4 regions of the Psychromonas sp. KJ10-5 genome follow, and region 4 is predicted to be linked to each of the others. Evidence: predicted binding sites of a transcription regulator. Region 4 holds the regulator's gene; each other region holds the start of a gene.
The links. The regulator sigma-54, encoded in region 4, starts transcription at its own class of promoters, with help from an activator protein. The targets are predictions, from matches to a motif close to GTTGGCACGNNNNTNGNNT.

Region 1 (4,571 bases), 550 kb from region 4:
AAATCAGCATGCGTATTAAAATTGAATCAGGTCGCGGTTATGTTCCAGCTTCATCTCGTATTCATAGCGAAGAAGATGAGCGTCCAATTGGTCGTCTATTAGTCGATGCGACTTTCAGTCCTGTTGAGCGTATTGCTTACAGTGTTGAATCAGCTCGTGTTGAACAACGTACCGATTTAGACAAGCTTGTTATCGATATGGAAACAGATGGTACTTTAGAGCCAGAAGAGGCAATTCGTCGCGCAGCTACAATTTTAGCTGAGCAATTAGACGCATTTGTTGATCTGCGCACTACTTATGAAGCACCAGTAGCTGAAGCTAAACCTGAGTTTGATCCAATTCTTTTACGCCCAGTAGATGATTTAGAACTAACTGTTCGTTCTGCTAACTGTTTGAAAGCAGAGTCGATTCACTATATCGGTGATCTAGTACAACGTACTGAAGTTGAACTTCTAAAAACGCCTAACTTAGGTAAGAAGTCTCTAACTGAAATCAAAGATGTGCTTGCATCACGTGGACTGTCTCTAGGCATGCGCTTAGAAAACTGGCCACCAGCAAGTCTAATCGAAGATTAGTATTAAACCGATTCACGAATAAATAAGGATTAGGTTATGCGCCATCGTCAAAGTGGACGTCAACTTAACCGAAACAGCAGCCACCGTCAGGCTATGTTTCGTAATATGGCAATCTCTATTGCTACGCACGAAGTTATTAAAACTACAGTGCCAAAAGCAAAAGAATTGCGTCGTGTAATTGAGCCATTAATTACATTAGCTAAAACGGATAGCGTTGCTAACCGTCGTCTAGCATTTGCTCGTCTTCGTGATGATGCAGTAGTGGCAAAATTATTTAATGAACTAGGTCCTCGCTACGCGACTCGTCCTGGTGGTTACACTAGTATCATTAAATGTGGTTTCCGTACTGGCGATAAAGCTCCAATGGCTTACATCCAGTTTGTAGACCGTCCAGTTGTAGCGGACGAAGAAGCGTAAGCTTCTTTATAGTTGCAATAAAAAAGCCGAACTTATGTTCGGCTTTTTTGTGTCTGAAATTCAAACTACCTTATATTAGTAAGATAGTTTGTTGTACTTAAAGGTACTCGTCTAATCGCGCCTGCACGGCTTTATTAATTACTTCCGCTAACTTATCAAAGCAAGCTTGTCGTGCACTGTTATTGCGACTTAACAGTACGATTTTACGTGATGGTACTGGTGGTTCAAACGGGATATATTTTACACCAGCCTGATAACGATTTAACGGTATTGCCAGTTGAGGCAGCAAAGTAACACCGTTGTCTGCACTGATCATATGACGTAATGTTTCTAAACTCGTTGCTTTAAAGCTATTATCTTCAATCGCACCTGCAGCAAAACAGAATCCTAACGCTTGATCGCGTAAACAATGCCCATCGGCTAACATTAATACATGTTCACCGCTTAGCTCTTGTAAATTAATATGGCGTTGATTAGACCATGCATGTTTATCAGATAATGCGAGTTCTAGTGGCTCATCGTAAAGTACTAGTTGTTTAAATTGTTCCATATCTGGCATTAACGCTAACATTAAACAATCTAATTCACCTTCTTCTAACTGTTTGATCAGAGTCTGGGTTTGATTCTCATGTAGATATAACTCTAAATCAGGGAATGCTTCTTTCATTACTGGAACAATTAATGGGAGTAAGTAAGGAGCAACAGTTGGGATCAGACCAATATGTAATGTGCCTCGCATCGGCTCATTATGGCTCTTTGCAATCTCTTTTAATGACTTGGCTTCCAATAGAATTGTTTTCGCTTTCGCTACGATATCTAGGCCAGCAGGTGTGAAGATAACCTTTCTTGAAGATCGTTCCATTAATTGAACATTAAGCTCTTCTTCTAATTTTTTAATTTGACCACTTAATGTTGGTTGACTGACAAAACATCTATCAGCGGCTTTTCTAAAATGTTTTAATTCTTCTAAAGCAATCAGGTACTCGAGATCTCTGAAATTCATAACATTAACCTTACACAATATATAATACTTTTATCGTACCATATCCAACTACTCGTGTTACTGGATTATTTACCGGTCCAAGTAAATACAAATACATCTTGTTCTTTATGATTTTTATTCTTGGCATGTTTCCTGCTTTTCTATAGCTGTGCAACAATTTATTGGCAGGAGCTATTATGAAACACTTTTTACAACGCATGACAGAGCAACAAGGGATCACCACGACTATGATGTGGATGTGTGTGAGTTGTGCTGTTTTATTGGTTATCCCTAGTTCATTATTTTCTCTCAATAACTCAGATCTATTACCCGCTTCATATGCACCTTACATATGGGTGTTAACCCTATTAACTGGCTGTTATCTATTGACTCGATTGTTATCATTTTCATTCTCTGGGTTAAAAGAGTATTACATGAACCAGCGTTTAATAGTGCGTAGAAACAAGATGATCCGTCAGTTAGACTTTGAAGAAAAAGCCTTATTACGAGAGTTTATTATTCAACGTAAAACCGTATTGGCTTTGCCACTAACGGAACCTGCGGTGAGCAATTTATTAGCTTCTGGTGTACTAGCGCCAGCTTTTGAAACACAAGAAATTAAGGGAAGCAGTCGTATTATCAAACTGTCTATTGCCATTGAAGCAAGAGAGCACTTAACCCACAAGGTGATAGGATTACCTGTTGGAAAATTGACAGAGACTGAAGCGGAAGTATTAAAAGCAGCTCGTCCCCAATATGCTCGTAATAACTATATATCGCTGAAGTAAATCCTCTCTTTATCCTCGCTTTAAAGCAGTGTTTTGAAAACGCTTTTTTGACACTGCTTTAGCCGAGCTCAAACTTTCTATATAATAAACTCTTTTATAACTTCTTTGTGTGAGAGAGTATGACTCCTGAACGTTTTGCCCGTATTACTTCCATGTTAAACTGCCGTCAACCTGACCTAACCGTTTTTATGGAACAGGTGCACATGCAACATAACTTAGCTGCTATCGTTCGTACAGCCGACGCTATGGGTATTAATAATGTGCATGCTACGTGGGATATAGATTCAACACGTATTTCGCGAAATGTTGCGTCAGGTAGTCAGAAATGGGTTAATGTACATTCTCATGATACGGTACAAGATGCGGTCGCTGTCATGCGCGAACAAGGGATGCAAATAATTGCGACTAATTTATCGGATACTGCCATTGATTTCCGAGAAGTTGATTACACGAAACCAACAGCTATTTTAATGGGCCAAGAGAAGTATGGTATTAGTGATGAGGCATTAGCCTTAGCTGACCAAGATGTAATTATTCCAATGGTTGGCATGTGTCAATCATTGAATGTATCGGTCGCATCTGCATTGATTATGTATGAAGCACAACGTCAGCGTGAAATAGCTGGTATGTATGATCAAGTTTGCCGATTACCTAAAGAAGAGCAACACCGTATTTTATTTGAAGGTGGTCATCCAATTTACCGTCAATTGTGTCGTGAAAAAAGCTTACCTTATCCGCCACTTGATGAAGAGGGCCAAATTGCCGCTTCTGAAGACTGGTGGAATGCTATTCGCGGACGTAAATAATTAAAGGGAGCGGTTAATGAGCTTATACCAAGACCGTTTATTGACGGAAGGCATACGTATCATTGAAAAAAGTACTCCATCAGACCAATTTCATGCCGATTACGCTGAGCTAAGCTTTGAACAAGCTTTAACTAAACGTACTAAATTAGCTGAGTTACGTTATCAAATTGCGCCTGTTTTAAAGCACTTTCAACAACTGTTTACTGTATTTTGCGGATTGTTGAGTATTCTGTTTTTTATTTTAGGTGCATCTAGCGTGTCACAGCTTTTAGTTAATCAAAGTAATTCACAGATTAACTTTTTTTGGGCTATCGTATTGTTTCTTGCTCCTAATCTATTATCACTTATCATATGGCTGTTTGTATTTTTCAAACCTGGTGCATTGAGTTCATCTTGGTTAGCAAACGTAAGCCTGTCACTTATTTCATTATTAGATAAGTTACTGCATAAAGCTCATGATCAACACCCTTATTATACGTCGCTGTTTCGTTATTATTTTGAGCATCAATTCGGTGCTTATTTTGGACGTGCTCGTTTATCTTTAGTGAGCCACTTATGGTGGACTTGTTATTTATTGGGCGCCACCTTATCTCTGTTATTGGTATTAGCGACACATCAAGTGGACTTTATTTGGCAAACCACTATTTTAAGTGAAAGTGTGTTTACTCAAATTACGCAACTATTAACGACTCCGCCTCATTTTTTAGGGATCACTGTACCGAATGCCAATGATGTGGCACAGGCAAGTATTGGTGCGATCAACTCTCTAAGTTCTGCTCAACAAAGCAGAGTGAGTTGGGCTAATTTATTAATTTTTAGCTTAACGGTTTACGCATTGTTGCCTCGCGTTATGTTGATGCTGTTTTTTAAACACCGAGTGAAATCTAAAAAGAGGCAGTTTCAGGTTAACTTCTCTTTACCTTATTATGTGCAATTAAAAGGGCAATTACAGCCAGTCAGTAACCGTTCTTTTATTAGCGACCCTGATTCAGAGGGCCGTGAT
Region 2 (4,571 bases), 1.4 Mb from region 4:
TTAATGCAGCCTACTTTCATTACTGCTTACCCTGCAGAGGTTTCACCGTTAGCACGTCGTAACGATGATAACCCAGATGTAACAGACCGCTTTGAATTTTTCGTAGGCGGTCGTGAACTAGCAAATGGTTTCTCTGAGCTAAATGATGCACAAGATCAAGCACAGCGTTTCATGGATCAAGTTGCACAAAAAGAATCAGGTGATGATGAAGCGATGTTCTACGATGCAGATTACATTACTGCTCTAGAGCATGGTTTACCACCAACAGCGGGTGAAGGTATTGGTATCGACCGTTTAGTGATGCTGTTTACAGATAGCCATACCATCCGTGATGTATTGCTATTCCCACATATGCGTCCACAAGCTAAATAATATAAGCGTTAATCGCTTTTATTGAGTATTTAAGCCTCGTTGATACGGGGCTTTTTTGTGCCTATGATAATTGTATTAGTTACGTATCGATTGTTATACCAGTTCTGTTAATTATCTACTCATCTAATTCACGGAGTTGGTATTATTTTAGCGTTGTCTGAGTTTCCTTTTGGCTATTAGCGATTGGGCTGTCTATTAATACTTATTTATCAATACAAGCTCCCCAGTTTTCTCCCCACCATAACTGATTTATATCAGATGGCCATTATTCGCAATAAAGTTAAAAATAATGTCTATTTATTTGCAATGAAAATTAGTTGTGACCTAAGTCACTATATTTATGGCTCATCAGTTACTTTAACTTTTTACTATGATCATTTATTGATATTTATGAAGTTAGTCTAGCGCTATTGTATTGATTTAATGAAGTTGAAAAGCTCAAATGAAAAATATTAGTAATATTGTTTATAAATCAACTACATTTGTTTTTTGTATGTGAGATCTAAAGTATTTGATAACAACTTGATAAGTTTGAATTTGTGATGACTTTTTCTGAAATTTTTAAATATAGCCATAGGTCTTTTAGAGGACAATAACGCATACCAGCAAGGTGCGGCAGTTATTGTGAATAATTTTTAAATTAACTCTAAGGATATTAAAAATGAAAAAGATACTAAAAAATAAACCTGCTGTTATCGCTGCTGGTATTGTAGGCGCTGTTTTATCTATTAACCCTGCTGTAGCTTCATGCGGTGCTTCTTGTGATGTGTTTTGCTCTCCATGTAAAGCTAAATCCACAAAAGTCGTTAACCCATGTGCCGCAGCTAATCCTTGCGCAGCGAAAAACCCGTGTGCCGCAGCTAATCCTTGCACAGCGAAAAACCCGTGTGCCGCAACTAACCCTTGCGCAGCGAAAAATCCATGTGCAGCAAAATAAGCGTTATGCGTTGTAACGATTGATAAGCGGTATTAAATAATGGTGTATTACTTTTACACCATTATATTTTTATTTATAAGGTGAGGCCTATATGTCAAATACGCTAAGTTGTTTTACCTGTGAAGCAGATATCCCACTTGAGATGCCTTTACTTGAGCATATTGATAATGTAGATGAGATGCTCAATGCTGCTCAAACCATAAAAGAGTGCCAGCGTTTATTAGATAAAGCAGGCATTAATGTAGTAAGTGAATTACTTAAAGGGCAGGGCACTTTTTATCAGTTAAATCACTACCCTGAACAAGATGTTTATGATGATGAATCTCATTGTCAGTATTATTATCATAATCATAGAGGCGTAGAAGGGGAACACGGTCATTTTCATACCTTTATACGCTCTCCTGGTATTCCTGAGTCGATAAAACCAATGAGTGGGTTGATGCAATCTGAGCCTTGGCCATCGGGTGAGAATGCGCTTGCTCATTTTGTTTGTATTTCAATGGATGATGAAGGTTTACCAATAGGTTTATTTGCTATCAACCGTTGGGTCTGTGCACAAACATGGTATTCAGCTGAAGATACGATTGCGCTATTAGATCGGTTTTATATTGATCATGCTTACCCTAACTTGGTGGTGAACCAATGGTTAACGGCTATGTTTGTATTATTCAGGCCTTATATTGTGGCGTTATTAAGACACAGAGATAAAGTCATTGCATTAAGGCAAGTAAACAATCCTGATGTTGATGTATTGGAAGACCGTGAGTTAGATGTAACAGGTTCATTTACTATTACAGTTGAGCAGTGGGTAGCACAATTAAATACGCTATTAGAGTATAAAGAGGGATAAATACCTTCCATTAAAAAGAGCATAAAGTGATGCCTTCATGCTCGTGTCTGTTAATTTTCTTAAAATATAAGTTTATCTTGTATTTGCTCTACAAAATGAATTAACCCTGCTTCATCGACTTCGTTAAAACGGTCTGTTACAGGGCTATCAATGTCTAATACAGCGATTGTTTTACCTTGGTTGTTAATCGGCACTACGATTTCAGATTGGCTTGCTGCGTCACAGGCAATATGCCCTGGAAATTCATGCACATCTGCTATGCGCTGTGTGGTATTAGTGCTGAATGCTTTACCACAAACTCCTTTATCTAATTCAATACGTACACAAGCAACATTCCCCTGAAAAGGGCCTAGTACGAGTTGTTGCTCTTTGTAGAGGTAAAACCCTACCCAGTTAATATTGTCTAAGCTGCTGTTCAGTAGCGCACTTAAATTAGATAGATTGGCGATCAGATCTTTTTCATCTTCAATTAGCGCAACGGCTTGTTTTGTTAATGAATGGTAATCAGCTAATGTTTTCATTTATACCTGCTATATCGGTTGAGATTATTTACTCAGTATCAGGCTTTATTCTCTTAAATAAAATAGATAGTTAAGAGAATTTACTGTTTTTTTAAATTATTTTATTTTTTGCACAGTATTTGCACATTCTGTTGTTATTGTTCTGACGAAATTTAAACCTTATAGGATTTTTTGAAATGAAAAATAGTTCAAACATATTACTGGCTTTAGTAATGTCTGTGGGTGTTATGAGTCAAAGTTACGCTGCCGATTCTGATCAAGGTCGACCTGAAGGCGGTCCTCAAGGTGGTCCGCCACAATTTTCTTCTGTTGATACTAATGGTGATGGTGAGCTTACTTTTGAAGAGTTTTCTGCTCAAGAAATTCCCCATGGTGATCACCAAACTGTATTTGATGACATGGATTCAGATGGTAACGGCGTAGTGAGTGAAAATGAGTTTACTAGTTTTAAACCACCTCGTCAGTAAGCTTAAAATAAATGATATAGCGAGCATTCTATTTATGACGTTAGTGCATATCGATTCGTTATCTCAGCAACAGTTTTTCTAAACATAGATTTTTCTAAGCTTAGGAATAAAGGTACTTTCCATTTCGACCTTAACGGAAAGCAATAATAATAATAACCCATTTATGTGGCCAAGGGACATAAGATCCTCGTCATGTAAAGTAAGCTAGTCGTAAATATTTATATTAGCTTATATAAATGGGATTTAAAGTGGGTAATTTGATCTATATTATTTTGATACAGGTAGTATAAATCATTCTATAAACCCGTTAGTGTATCAATAAGCTAACGGGTTTAGTTTTTTGTACAATAGGTAACATCGACTCTAGTTTCTCTCGCCCTCTGCTCTATCATTCTGTATGTTATTAAAATATTGGTCCTATTTGTTATTAACGCAATGAATTTAATACCTGTTACACAAGCATGAGATACCTCCATGAAAATACATAATAAATTATTCCTCGTTTTTTTCGGCTTTAGTCTTGTGCTGGTAACTGCGTTAGTTTTATTAATACAATGGAGTATTGGTAAGGGGATTGTTGAGTATGTTAATAGCAAGGAGGTTGAGTCATTAAAGCCCTTGATTACTGAGCTTCAAAATGAATATCAAAAAAATAATAATTGGAATGGCATACAGGGCAGAAATAGATATTTTGGACATCTATTATTTTTATATTCTCAAGGGCTAGAGCCACAAATTCAACCTCCTCTTTATGAACCAAAAAACAATACCAGATTACCAAGAGCAGATAAGTTTGTGTCTCCTTCAGAAAGAAGGCGTCCCCCTCCAGTTGATTTGAATGAAGGTTATGCACTGTTCGATGCTAATGACGTTATTATTGTTGGGCACTATATTGAAGGCATAGATTACAATCGAATGGCTATTGTCGTTGACCAGGTTAATATTGGTTGGTTAATGATCCCTAAACGTAAACAGCTAACTGATGGCTTCGAATTAGACTTTTTCGAGCAACAGCAAAGTTATTTATGGTTGATTGCATTAATTACCATGGTATTGGTTATTTTGATTACGCAGCCATTAGCGAGGCATTTAGCTGAGCCTATCAAAAAAATTATTTTAGGTATGCATAAACTTACCCAAGGTAATTATCAGCAGAATATCGATGTCAAAAGAAAAGATGAGCTAGGTGAACTGGGCCGAGATTTTAATGAACTAGCACTCACACTTTATGAAAATGAAAGTGCTCGTAAGCGTTGGCTAGCAAATATTTCACATGAATTACGCACCCCTGTTGCTATTTTAAGAGGTGAGTTAGAAGCGATCTTAGATGGGGTGAGAGCGTTAGAAAAACAAAATATAGAATCAGCAAATGATGAGGTAAAACACTTACAGCATTTGATTGATGACCTACACCTGTTAACCAG
Region 3 (4,571 bases), 2.0 Mb from region 4:
TTAAGTGGGGTTGCTTCATAAGTGGTTTCGCCTACATCTTTAGGGCCTTTTTTATCACCTGTTTGATATTGCCAAGCCAATTGTAATTGATCGACATTCTCAGGTGTAATGTTAGCCAAAGGAGAAAATCGTTGCCCCAAATTGCTTCTACCATAAGCATTCCAATCACTTTCATCTACATCACTTGAAAAGGGCATACTAACAGCTCGCGGTAATTGACCCTCTACCGTTGTCGGGGATGTAACCATTAAAGGGGAAAGCGTAGTGGCACTGGTCGCTAACCAGACGGGCAATAAAAATATCCAACCGCGACGATGTTTAACAAAAGCAATTAAGAGGAGAGGGATTGCTAACACTAGGAAAAGTCCCATTCTAGTTGCTAAAGGCCACCAACTGAGACCTGATTCAAGAATTGACCAAACCATTGTCGCCATTAAAAAAATAGCGTAAATAAAGTTAGCGTATGCATTTTTGTTACGCACTAATAATGACACCGCAATGAATGCTATTCCGGCTAAGCAATAATATAAGCTACCACCCAACGCAATTAGCCAACCACCGCCGAGCAATAAGGCTAAACCTATAATAAAAAATAACCCTGATAAAATGATCATAAACACTATCCTTATTTTTTGTGACCTTTGGATACTGATAAAACATGTTGATAAATAGAGTTTTAGTTAGTTGTGATAAATAAAACCTATTAAGAACTGAATTGATTGTGTCTTTTTATAAACTGTATTTTTGTGTGAAACTTAAAATTATTTTGGTATTGAAAATATACTAATGAGTCAATTAACAATCGTGACGAGATTTTGAGCTCGATTAATACCAGCTTAGATTCAATTTTTGGGGGATTTTTTAGCGCTTTTTATAGACACCAAACTCCCTTTTAATGAAAATAAAACTTCATTTTATTGTTTGAAAAAAAGGCCAATTGAATTGGCCTTGAATAAATTATTTAATAAACATTACATAAGAGGTTAAGACCTATGAGAATGTCTTATTAAACTCTTTTTCTGCTTCATCTTTTTCCATACCGTATTTTTCTTGCATTTTGCCTTGGAATACTTCTAGGTTACCGTCAATTTCTTGTAAGTCATCATCTGTTAACTTACCCCATTTCTCTTTGATAGTACCTGAAACTTGTTTCCACTGACCTTTCATAATGTCGTTATTCATAATATAACTCCTTAAGTTAGCTTGAATAAATGCAATATAGTGATTGCGTCGATGTTCTTAATAAGAAGCGTTACAAGTTGCATGCCAACATTTAAGGTGTTGATTATTAATGTTATTTTTTAGTTGGTGAAATTAAAGGTCTGCTCACCCTGTAACTATTACAGGGCCAATTGAAAGGTTTTCATGAAGTTCATTATGGAAAGAGGGGCGTTAGAAGTGCCATCATTCCTTAGCTTGCTGAAATCTAAAAATCTCATTTTCAACGTCTCCTTGCTAATGCATAGTGATGTAATGCCCATATACATTGATCTATATGCTATGTTGAACACATGATGTAACTATTACAATAAGTGGAATCGTTAAGGGGAGAGTATGACAATTATCTGGATCTTGATTGCGTTATTTGGTGCTGTTGCCTTGATGGTGATACTCGGTGAGCGTTATGCCAAGCCTATTGATGCGAAACAACAAGCTAAGTACAGTAAAATCTTACCTATTTTAGTATTTGCCATGCTATTCATAGCATTAATCAAACAAGTGTTTGAATCTGGTTACCTTTAATACTTTGTTCTGAACGGTAACCCAGTCTTCATTTATTTAGATATCTGAGATCTCGTCTCCGCTGTTTTATATTTATTGTCAGTGTGCCGTCCGGTCGGCAAGTTATTTTTTCCCCACCCTAAAGAAACCTATACCTTCAAAAAAAGAAAGAAAAAGGCTCCTGTATCGTTTTCTGATCTATACCTTTGAGGTAAAGCAATAAGGGCTACCTCAAGCACCGCTCATATCCGACGCCCATCTGGAGAGCGCTAGCAACGGTTCCTTACCTTGCTAAGTTCAGTGATTGATTCAGAAAAACTTAATGGGAGGAATGGACCTAGCCATATTGAGGAAGATTTTATTGAAATTTTTTGCTGGTGCTTATTCTAAACATGGGGTATTCAAAAATTTTCTTGAGCAATTAGAGTATGTAATTTCTTCATAGTGAATTATAAAAAATTCACATTAAAACAACGAATTGTACATTTTTAGAACGAAAAGCACCCTTTTTTTTAGGGGTAAATGTTGGCACATATTTTGTAAATACTTAATCAGCTTAAACAGCTTTAATAGCTTGAAGAGCAACTCTACTAACAAAGTAATTCAGTATGAGTATTAAATAATAAAACACTTATGGAGCATACAATGAAAAAGTCAATTTTAGCATACGCATTAATTTCAACTGGTTTTTTAAGCTCTGCAACATTGGCGCATGCAGAAGCATATAACCCAGATTCCGATGCGGCAGGTGTTTATGTCGGTGGTAACTATGGTTATTTACGAGTAGATAATGATGACGAATTTGATGATGATAAAGATGCTTATCAGCTATTCGTAGGTTACTCTTTGAATGAATATATTGCTGTTGAGGGGAGTTACGTCGATTTTGGTGATTATGGAAACACTGTTGCAAGTGCAGAAACCGATGGATACACCCTTGGGTTAAAATTAGGTTTACCAGTGACAAACAATATCGAAATTTATGCTAAAGGTGGCCAGCTCTGGTATGAAACGGATTACTCTGTGCTAGGAGTTGATGGAAACGAAGATGACACTGGGTTATTTGCAGGGGTAGGGGTAAGTTATCACTTAGATAAAAACTGGGCAGTTAAAGTCGATTATACCGTTTATGATAATGATTTGGATGCAGAAAGCGCGGACAGCGATTCTGACTTTTCAACTGATATGAAATACGCATCAGTTGGTCTTGAATACAAATTTTAAATACCAATGATTAAGTTAATAAAATACGAAAAGGCAAATCATGTTGATTTGCCTTTTTTAATATATGTCGTCTATTAATACCAATCACACTAGTTTATGTAGATTTCCGATTTTGTAAAACGATGCTGTCGAATAATTCGATCCTTGCTTGAGCTTGCTAAAGGCTATGTCAGGTTGAGCAAAAATCTTTATTTAATAAACTTATATTTAATAAGCAATGTTTACAGCAGCACTGACAGATTTTGCATTTTCAATGGCTTGTTCAATATTGTCACCACGAGCAATCGCGACACCTAAACGGCGACCACCATTAATATTGGGTTTTGCAAACAAACGTATCTGCGAACCTGCTACTTTGCCTAGCGCAGTGGCAACACCTTCAAATTGGATATCTTGTGATGTGCCATTACCTAAAATAACACTCGAAGCTGAAGGGCCGTATTGCGTAATATTACCAATAGGGAAACCTAAAATAGCGCGCACATGCAAAGCGAACTCAGATAAATCCTGTGAAATCAAAGTCACCAAGCCTGTATCGTGTGGGCGAGGCGAGACTTCGCTAAAGTAAACTTCATCACCTTTTACAAAAAATTCCATCCCAAATAAACCAAATCCACCTAATTCAGTAACCACCTTTGTCGCAATAGCTTGGGCTTTTTGTAATGCTGTTTCAGACATTGCTTGTGGCTGCCATGATTCACGGTAATCACCGTCTTCTTGACGATGCCCAATAGGGGCGCAAAAGTGTATGCCATCAACCGCGCTAACCGTTAATAAAGTGATTTCATAATCAAATGGAACAAAGCCTTCAATAATGATACGACCTTCACCAGTTCGGCCACCTTCTTGAGAGTAAGTCCAAGAGTTATCTAAATCTGCATCCGTTTTTACCACGCTTTGACCTTTACCTGAACTGCTCATTACAGGCTTAATCACGCAAGGCTGGCCAATCTCTTTAACTGCTTGTAAATACTCTTCTTTAGTATCGGCAAAAATGTAAGGTGAAGTTTTCACGCTCAAAGTTTCAGCCGCTAAACGACGAATACCTTCTCTATCCATGGTCAATTTTGCAGCACGCGCAGTCGGGACAACATTAAAACCTTGTTGCTCTAACTCCAGCAAAGTATCAGTCGCAATCGCTTCTACTTCAGGAATAATGAAATCAGGGTTTTCTAAGCGAATGATTTCTTCTAAGCGTTTTCCATCTAGCATGCTGACAACATGTGAACGATGTGCAATTTGCATTGCTGGCGCGTTTGCATAGCTATCAGCAGCAATTACTTCGATGCCAAAACGTTGTAGCTCGATAGCCACTTCTTTGCCTAATTCGCCTGAGCCTAATAGTAATGCCTTAGTTGCACTTGCCGAGGTTGCCGTACCTAAAATTGGATGTGTCATGTAATTCACTCTTATGTGGATGAAAAGATGAGATATTAAGTTTTGAATTCTAGCAGAAAAAGGGTTTAGCTAGCATTGATTAATAGTAAAAAAGGACCGTTTTCATCATACGGAACTCATTATTCCGTATCTTCGCAAACTATATCCACTGGCTCCGCCCATCGACTAGAAAAGCAGGGAGCTCTACTTAATGATGCTGCTAGCCAGTAAAGCAATGACTATCGCTA
Region 4 (4,571 bases):
ACCCAAGCTATATTGCCGATAACTTGCAAAGTAATCATTACGACCAAACTGGTTTTAATGATTATCGTGTATTTGCTGATAAAGCAACTAACTATCCAGAGGATGATACGACCTTATTTGAACATCCTAAAGTTGTTATCTACCATAAAGATCAAGAAACCAGTGTGGTCAGTATCTGGCAACTAACCAGTATAAAGGGCACGTTGAAAGAGAAGAATAACCTATTGTTATCTGGCAATGTATTTATTAAAAATATAACAGAAGATCAAATGGTGCAGACTATGTCTACTGCACAAGCAACGATAATGCTGGATACTAAAGTGATCACCAGTGATTTAAAAGTAACTTGGACAGGGCCACAACTTAAACATGAAGGTGTAGGAATGTGGACGTCTATAGAAGCTGAAGAGATGAAACTTAATTCGAATATAAAAGCGGTGTACTTTAATGAACCTAAATAAATTAGCATGCTTACTGAGCATTTCATTGTTTAATGCCAATGTGATTGCATTAGAGTCTGATTATAACCAACCTATCCATGTTTCTTCAGTTAAGCAACATGCGAGTTTGAAAACCAATACTATTATTTTTACTGATGAAGTATTACTAACTCAAGGTTCGATTAAAATCACAGCAGATAAATTAACCGTGATCCGAGGTGAAAAACCTAATCATGAATTAATGATTGCTGAAGGTAATACCTCTGTTTTCCATCAAATTCAAGATGATGGAAAACCATTGGATGCTGAAGCTAAAAAAATTACCTATGATGTGGCTAAAGGTAAAATAACCTTAACTAAAAATGCACAAGTGAAGCAATTGGATAGCCAAGTTAATGGTGCTGAGATTGAGTATTTCTTAGCAACACAAGAGCTTAATGTTAGTACAGACCAAAATAAAAAAGAGCGTGTAAAAACCATCTTTTTACCTGCTCAATTTGAAAAATCTAAAGACACTAACTCAACTTCAAACACAGGCAACAAATAACTATGGCAGAGTTACGCGCAACGGGGTTAGTTAAAAGTTATAAAGGCCGAACTGTAGTAAATGGTGTTGGTTTAACAGTAAAAACCGGTGAAATAGTAGGTTTACTAGGCCCTAATGGTGCAGGTAAAACCACCTCTTTTTATATGGTCGTTGGTTTAGTGAAACAAGACCAAGGTAGCATCGTCATTGATGACGAAGATATTTCTAGTAACCCAATGCATATTCGTGCACAAAAAGGCATTGGCTACCTGCCACAAGAAGCATCTATTTTTCGACGTTTAACCGTGACAGAAAACATTATGGGTATTCTACAAACCCGTAAAGAATTAACGCAAAAGCAACGCGATGAGAAGCTCAATACACTATTGGAAGAGTTTCATATTACTCATATTCGTGATAACAAAGGAATGAGTTTATCGGGTGGAGAGCGACGCCGTGTAGAAATAGCACGCGCACTAGCAACCGAGCCCAAATTTATTCTACTGGATGAACCTTTTGCAGGGGTTGACCCGATTTCAGTAATTGATATAAAAAATATTATTCAGCAATTACGAGATCGTGGTTTAGGTGTATTAATCACTGACCATAATGTAAGAGAAACGTTAGATGTTTGTGAGCATTCCTATATAGTAAGCCATGGGGAAATTATTGCTGTAGGTACACAAGATGAAATTCTTGCAAACGATCATGTAAAACGCGTTTATCTAGGTGAAGAGTTTAAACTTTAAGTTATTGCCACACGTTCAGGAAGATATGTTTTGATGAAACAGGGTTTACAATTGAAAATGGGTCAGCAATTAGCGATGACCCCTCAATTACAACAAGCAATAAAACTATTGCAGCTTTCAACATTAGATCTACAACAAGAGATTCAGAATGCTTTGGACTCTAACCCTCTTCTCGAACAAGATGATCAAACTGGGTCAGAAGATACGGTTAAAGAAGCCGATAGCAGCGTATTAGATACAACTGAAGCGATTACTCAACAAGAGTTCTCTGATGATCTCCCTGCAGAAAAAGAGTGGGAGGAATCTTATAACTCCACCCCAATCACAGGAACGACTTCTAATGCCGTTGCCTATGAGGGAGAAAATACACTTTATCAAGGCGAGTCATCAACCTCTCTACAAGACCATCTGTTGTGGCAAATGCAATTAACACCTTTTACAGATACCGACCAAATAATCGCGATGGCGATTATTGACTCTATCGATGAATCAGGCTACTTGACCACCGACTGTGAGAGTATCTTAGAGAGTTTACAAACAGATTTAGAAGAATTAGAACTAGATGAAGTAGAGGTGGTACTTAAACGCATTCAACACTTTGATCCACTAGGGGTTGCGGCACGTACCACCCAAGAATGTTTACAAATACAATTACGCCAACTACCAGAAACGACTCCTTGGCGTAATGAAGCAATTCAAATCCTTGAGCAATACATGGATCTATTAGGTAATAGAGATTACCGAACTTTAGCCAGAAAAAGTAAGCTAAAAGAAGCTCAACTTGCTGAAATAATGCGTTTAATTCAAAGCTTAGAGCCTCGCCCTGGTAACCGAGTAGAAACCAGCGAAACGCAGTATATTGTTCCCGATGTGTACGTTAAAAAGATCAATGGGCAATGGCGTGTATCCCTAAATCAAGATTGTGATCCTAATTTATCAATTAACCAGCAATACGCGAGTATGTGCTCAGGTAACATTAGTAAAACTGACTCTCAGTTTATCAAAGGCCACTTACAAGAAGCTAAGTGGTTTATTAAAAGCTTAGAAAATCGTAACGATACCTTATTAAAAGTGGCTAATTGTATTGTACAACAGCAACAAGCCTTTTTTGAATATGGCGATGAGTCCATGAAGCCAATGGTATTAAACGATGTCGCATTTGAAGTAGAAATGCATGAATCCACTATTTCACGTGTTACAACACAAAAGTTTATGCATACTCCACGTGGTATATATGAACTGAAATTTTTCTTTTCTAGCCATGTTGCTACTAATGGAGGCGGTGAATGTTCATCAACCGCTATTCGCGCTTTAATTAAAAAGTTGGTTTCAGCTGAAACCACAACTAAACCATTAAGCGACAATAAAATCACCCAGTTGTTGGAAGAAAAAGGTATTAAGGTAGCAAGACGTACTATTGCTAAATACCGTGAATCCTTAGGAATTCCGCCTTCTAATCAACGTAAACAATTACTTTGAACTAAGAAGTAATGCAAATAAATAAGGATTAACTATAGTCATTTAATGCTAACCTGATAAACTCGCGCGTCCATTAAATACAGTTAACTATTATTATGAAAATATCTACTCTATTAAATCAACAATCGGTATTCTGTAACACTACTTGCACAAGCAAAAAAGGCGCTCTAGAAAAAATCAGCCTTATCGCAGCAAAGGAGCTCGATTTAGATGCCCAAGAATTGTTTGAAAGCTTAATTGCACGAGAAAAAATTGGGTCAACAGGTGTTGGGTCTGGGATTGCTATTCCACATGTCAAAATTTCTAGTGAGCTACCTGCTACGGCTGTTTTTTTGCAATGTGAAACAGGTATCGATTACGATTCATATGACGGTAATAAAGTGGATATATTATTCGCTATCTTTGTACCTGAAGACCTTTGTAAAGAATACCTTTCGGCGCTATCAGAAATTAGCCAAAAGTTATTAGACAAACAATTCTTACGTCAGTTACGCAGTGCGGGAAATTCCCAAGAATTATTTGAATTACTAACACTATAGAAAGACAGGAGAAAGTATGAAGTTAATTGTTATTAGTGGTCGCTCAGGCTCAGGAAAAACAATTGCACTTCATGTTCTCGAAGACTTAGGTTATAACTGCATTGACGGTGTACCTTATCAACTACTCGAGCAACTTATTGATACTTTAGACCCTAAAGACAATAAAGTTGCTGTGAGCTTAGATGTCCGTAACATGCCAACCAAAGTTGAGCAAATACAACAACTGATCGCCTCTCTTCAAAAGAAAGTGGAATTGGAAATCATCTATATTGATGCATTAACCAGTGAATTAATTAGGCGTTATAGCGAAACTCGACGCTTGCACCCTCTTTCAAAAAAGAAATTCTCTTTATCCCAAGCATTAGAACTAGAAAATGAGATGTTACTGCCATTAAAATCGATGGCTGCTTTTTCTATTGATACCACTTCATTATCAGTGCATAACTTAAATGAACACCTCAAAATCTATTTACAGGGCTCAACAAAAAGTAACTTGCTTATTATTTTCCAATCTTTTGGCTTTAAATATGCTCACCCAGAAGACGCTGACTACATGTTTGACGTGCGCTTTTTACCTAATCCATATTGGGAAAAAGAGTTAAAAGCTTTTTCAGGTAAAGATAAGATCATTCAAGATTATTTAAGCACCTTTCCGATTGTCAAAGAGACGATTACCAATATAGAAAACCTGTTTTTAAATTGGTTGCCACACTTAGAGCAGAACAACCGTAATTATGTCACAGTCGCAATTGGCTGTACTGGCGGAAAACACCGTTCAGTATACGTCACTGAACAAATAGCGGCGCGTTTCAAGCATAAATATCAGGTACAGATAGAA

Region 1: AC0L3W_RS14380 (superinfection exclusion B family protein) is a predicted target of sigma-54. The motif match lies at 2,115-2,133, and genes of this name have one in related genera.
Region 2: AC0L3W_RS10650 (EF-hand domain-containing protein) is a predicted target of sigma-54. The motif match lies at 2,787-2,805, and genes of this name have one in related genera.
Region 3: AC0L3W_RS08290 (CsbD family protein) is a predicted target of sigma-54. The motif match lies at 1,253-1,271, and genes of this name have one in related genera.

The regions. Positions count from the first base shown of each region.
Region 1 covers NZ_CM147864.1:3,263,990-3,268,560, forward strand. Annotated here, with positions in the region: gene AC0L3W_RS14365 (DNA-directed RNA polymerase subunit alpha) at 1-575, shown strand, start outside; gene rplQ (50S ribosomal protein L17) at 612-992, shown strand; gene oxyR (DNA-binding transcriptional regulator OxyR) at 1,090-1,995, opposite strand; gene AC0L3W_RS14380 (superinfection exclusion B family protein) at 2,172-2,762, shown strand; gene trmH (tRNA (guanosine(18)-2'-O)-methyltransferase TrmH) at 2,882-3,568, shown strand; gene AC0L3W_RS14390 (DUF2868 domain-containing protein) at 3,585-4,571, shown strand, end outside.
Region 2 covers NZ_CM147864.1:2,406,308-2,410,878, reverse strand. Annotated here, with positions in the region: gene lysS (lysine--tRNA ligase) at 1-372, shown strand, start outside; gene AC0L3W_RS10665 (hypothetical protein) at 1,034-1,309, shown strand; gene AC0L3W_RS10660 (DUF6969 family protein) at 1,401-2,159, shown strand; gene AC0L3W_RS10655 (GAF domain-containing protein) at 2,219-2,680, opposite strand; gene AC0L3W_RS10650 (EF-hand domain-containing protein) at 2,857-3,147, shown strand; gene AC0L3W_RS10645 (ATP-binding protein) at 3,622-4,571, shown strand, end outside.
Region 3 covers NZ_CM147864.1:1,859,736-1,864,306, reverse strand. Annotated here, with positions in the region: gene AC0L3W_RS08295 (glucose/quinate/shikimate family membrane-bound PQQ-dependent dehydrogenase) at 1-614, opposite strand, end outside; gene AC0L3W_RS08290 (CsbD family protein) at 991-1,182, opposite strand; gene AC0L3W_RS08285 (hypothetical protein) at 1,555-1,743, shown strand; gene AC0L3W_RS08280 (outer membrane beta-barrel protein) at 2,368-2,946, shown strand; gene purT (formate-dependent phosphoribosylglycinamide formyltransferase) at 3,154-4,344, opposite strand.
Region 4 covers NZ_CM147864.1:3,814,294-3,818,864, reverse strand. Annotated here, with positions in the region: gene lptC (LPS export ABC transporter periplasmic protein LptC) at 1-461, shown strand, start outside; gene lptA (lipopolysaccharide transport periplasmic protein LptA) at 448-987, shown strand; gene lptB (LPS export ABC transporter ATP-binding protein) at 990-1,715, shown strand; gene AC0L3W_RS16790 (RNA polymerase factor sigma-54) at 1,749-3,194, shown strand; gene AC0L3W_RS16785 (PTS sugar transporter subunit IIA) at 3,290-3,733, shown strand; gene rapZ (RNase adapter RapZ) at 3,750-4,571, shown strand, end outside.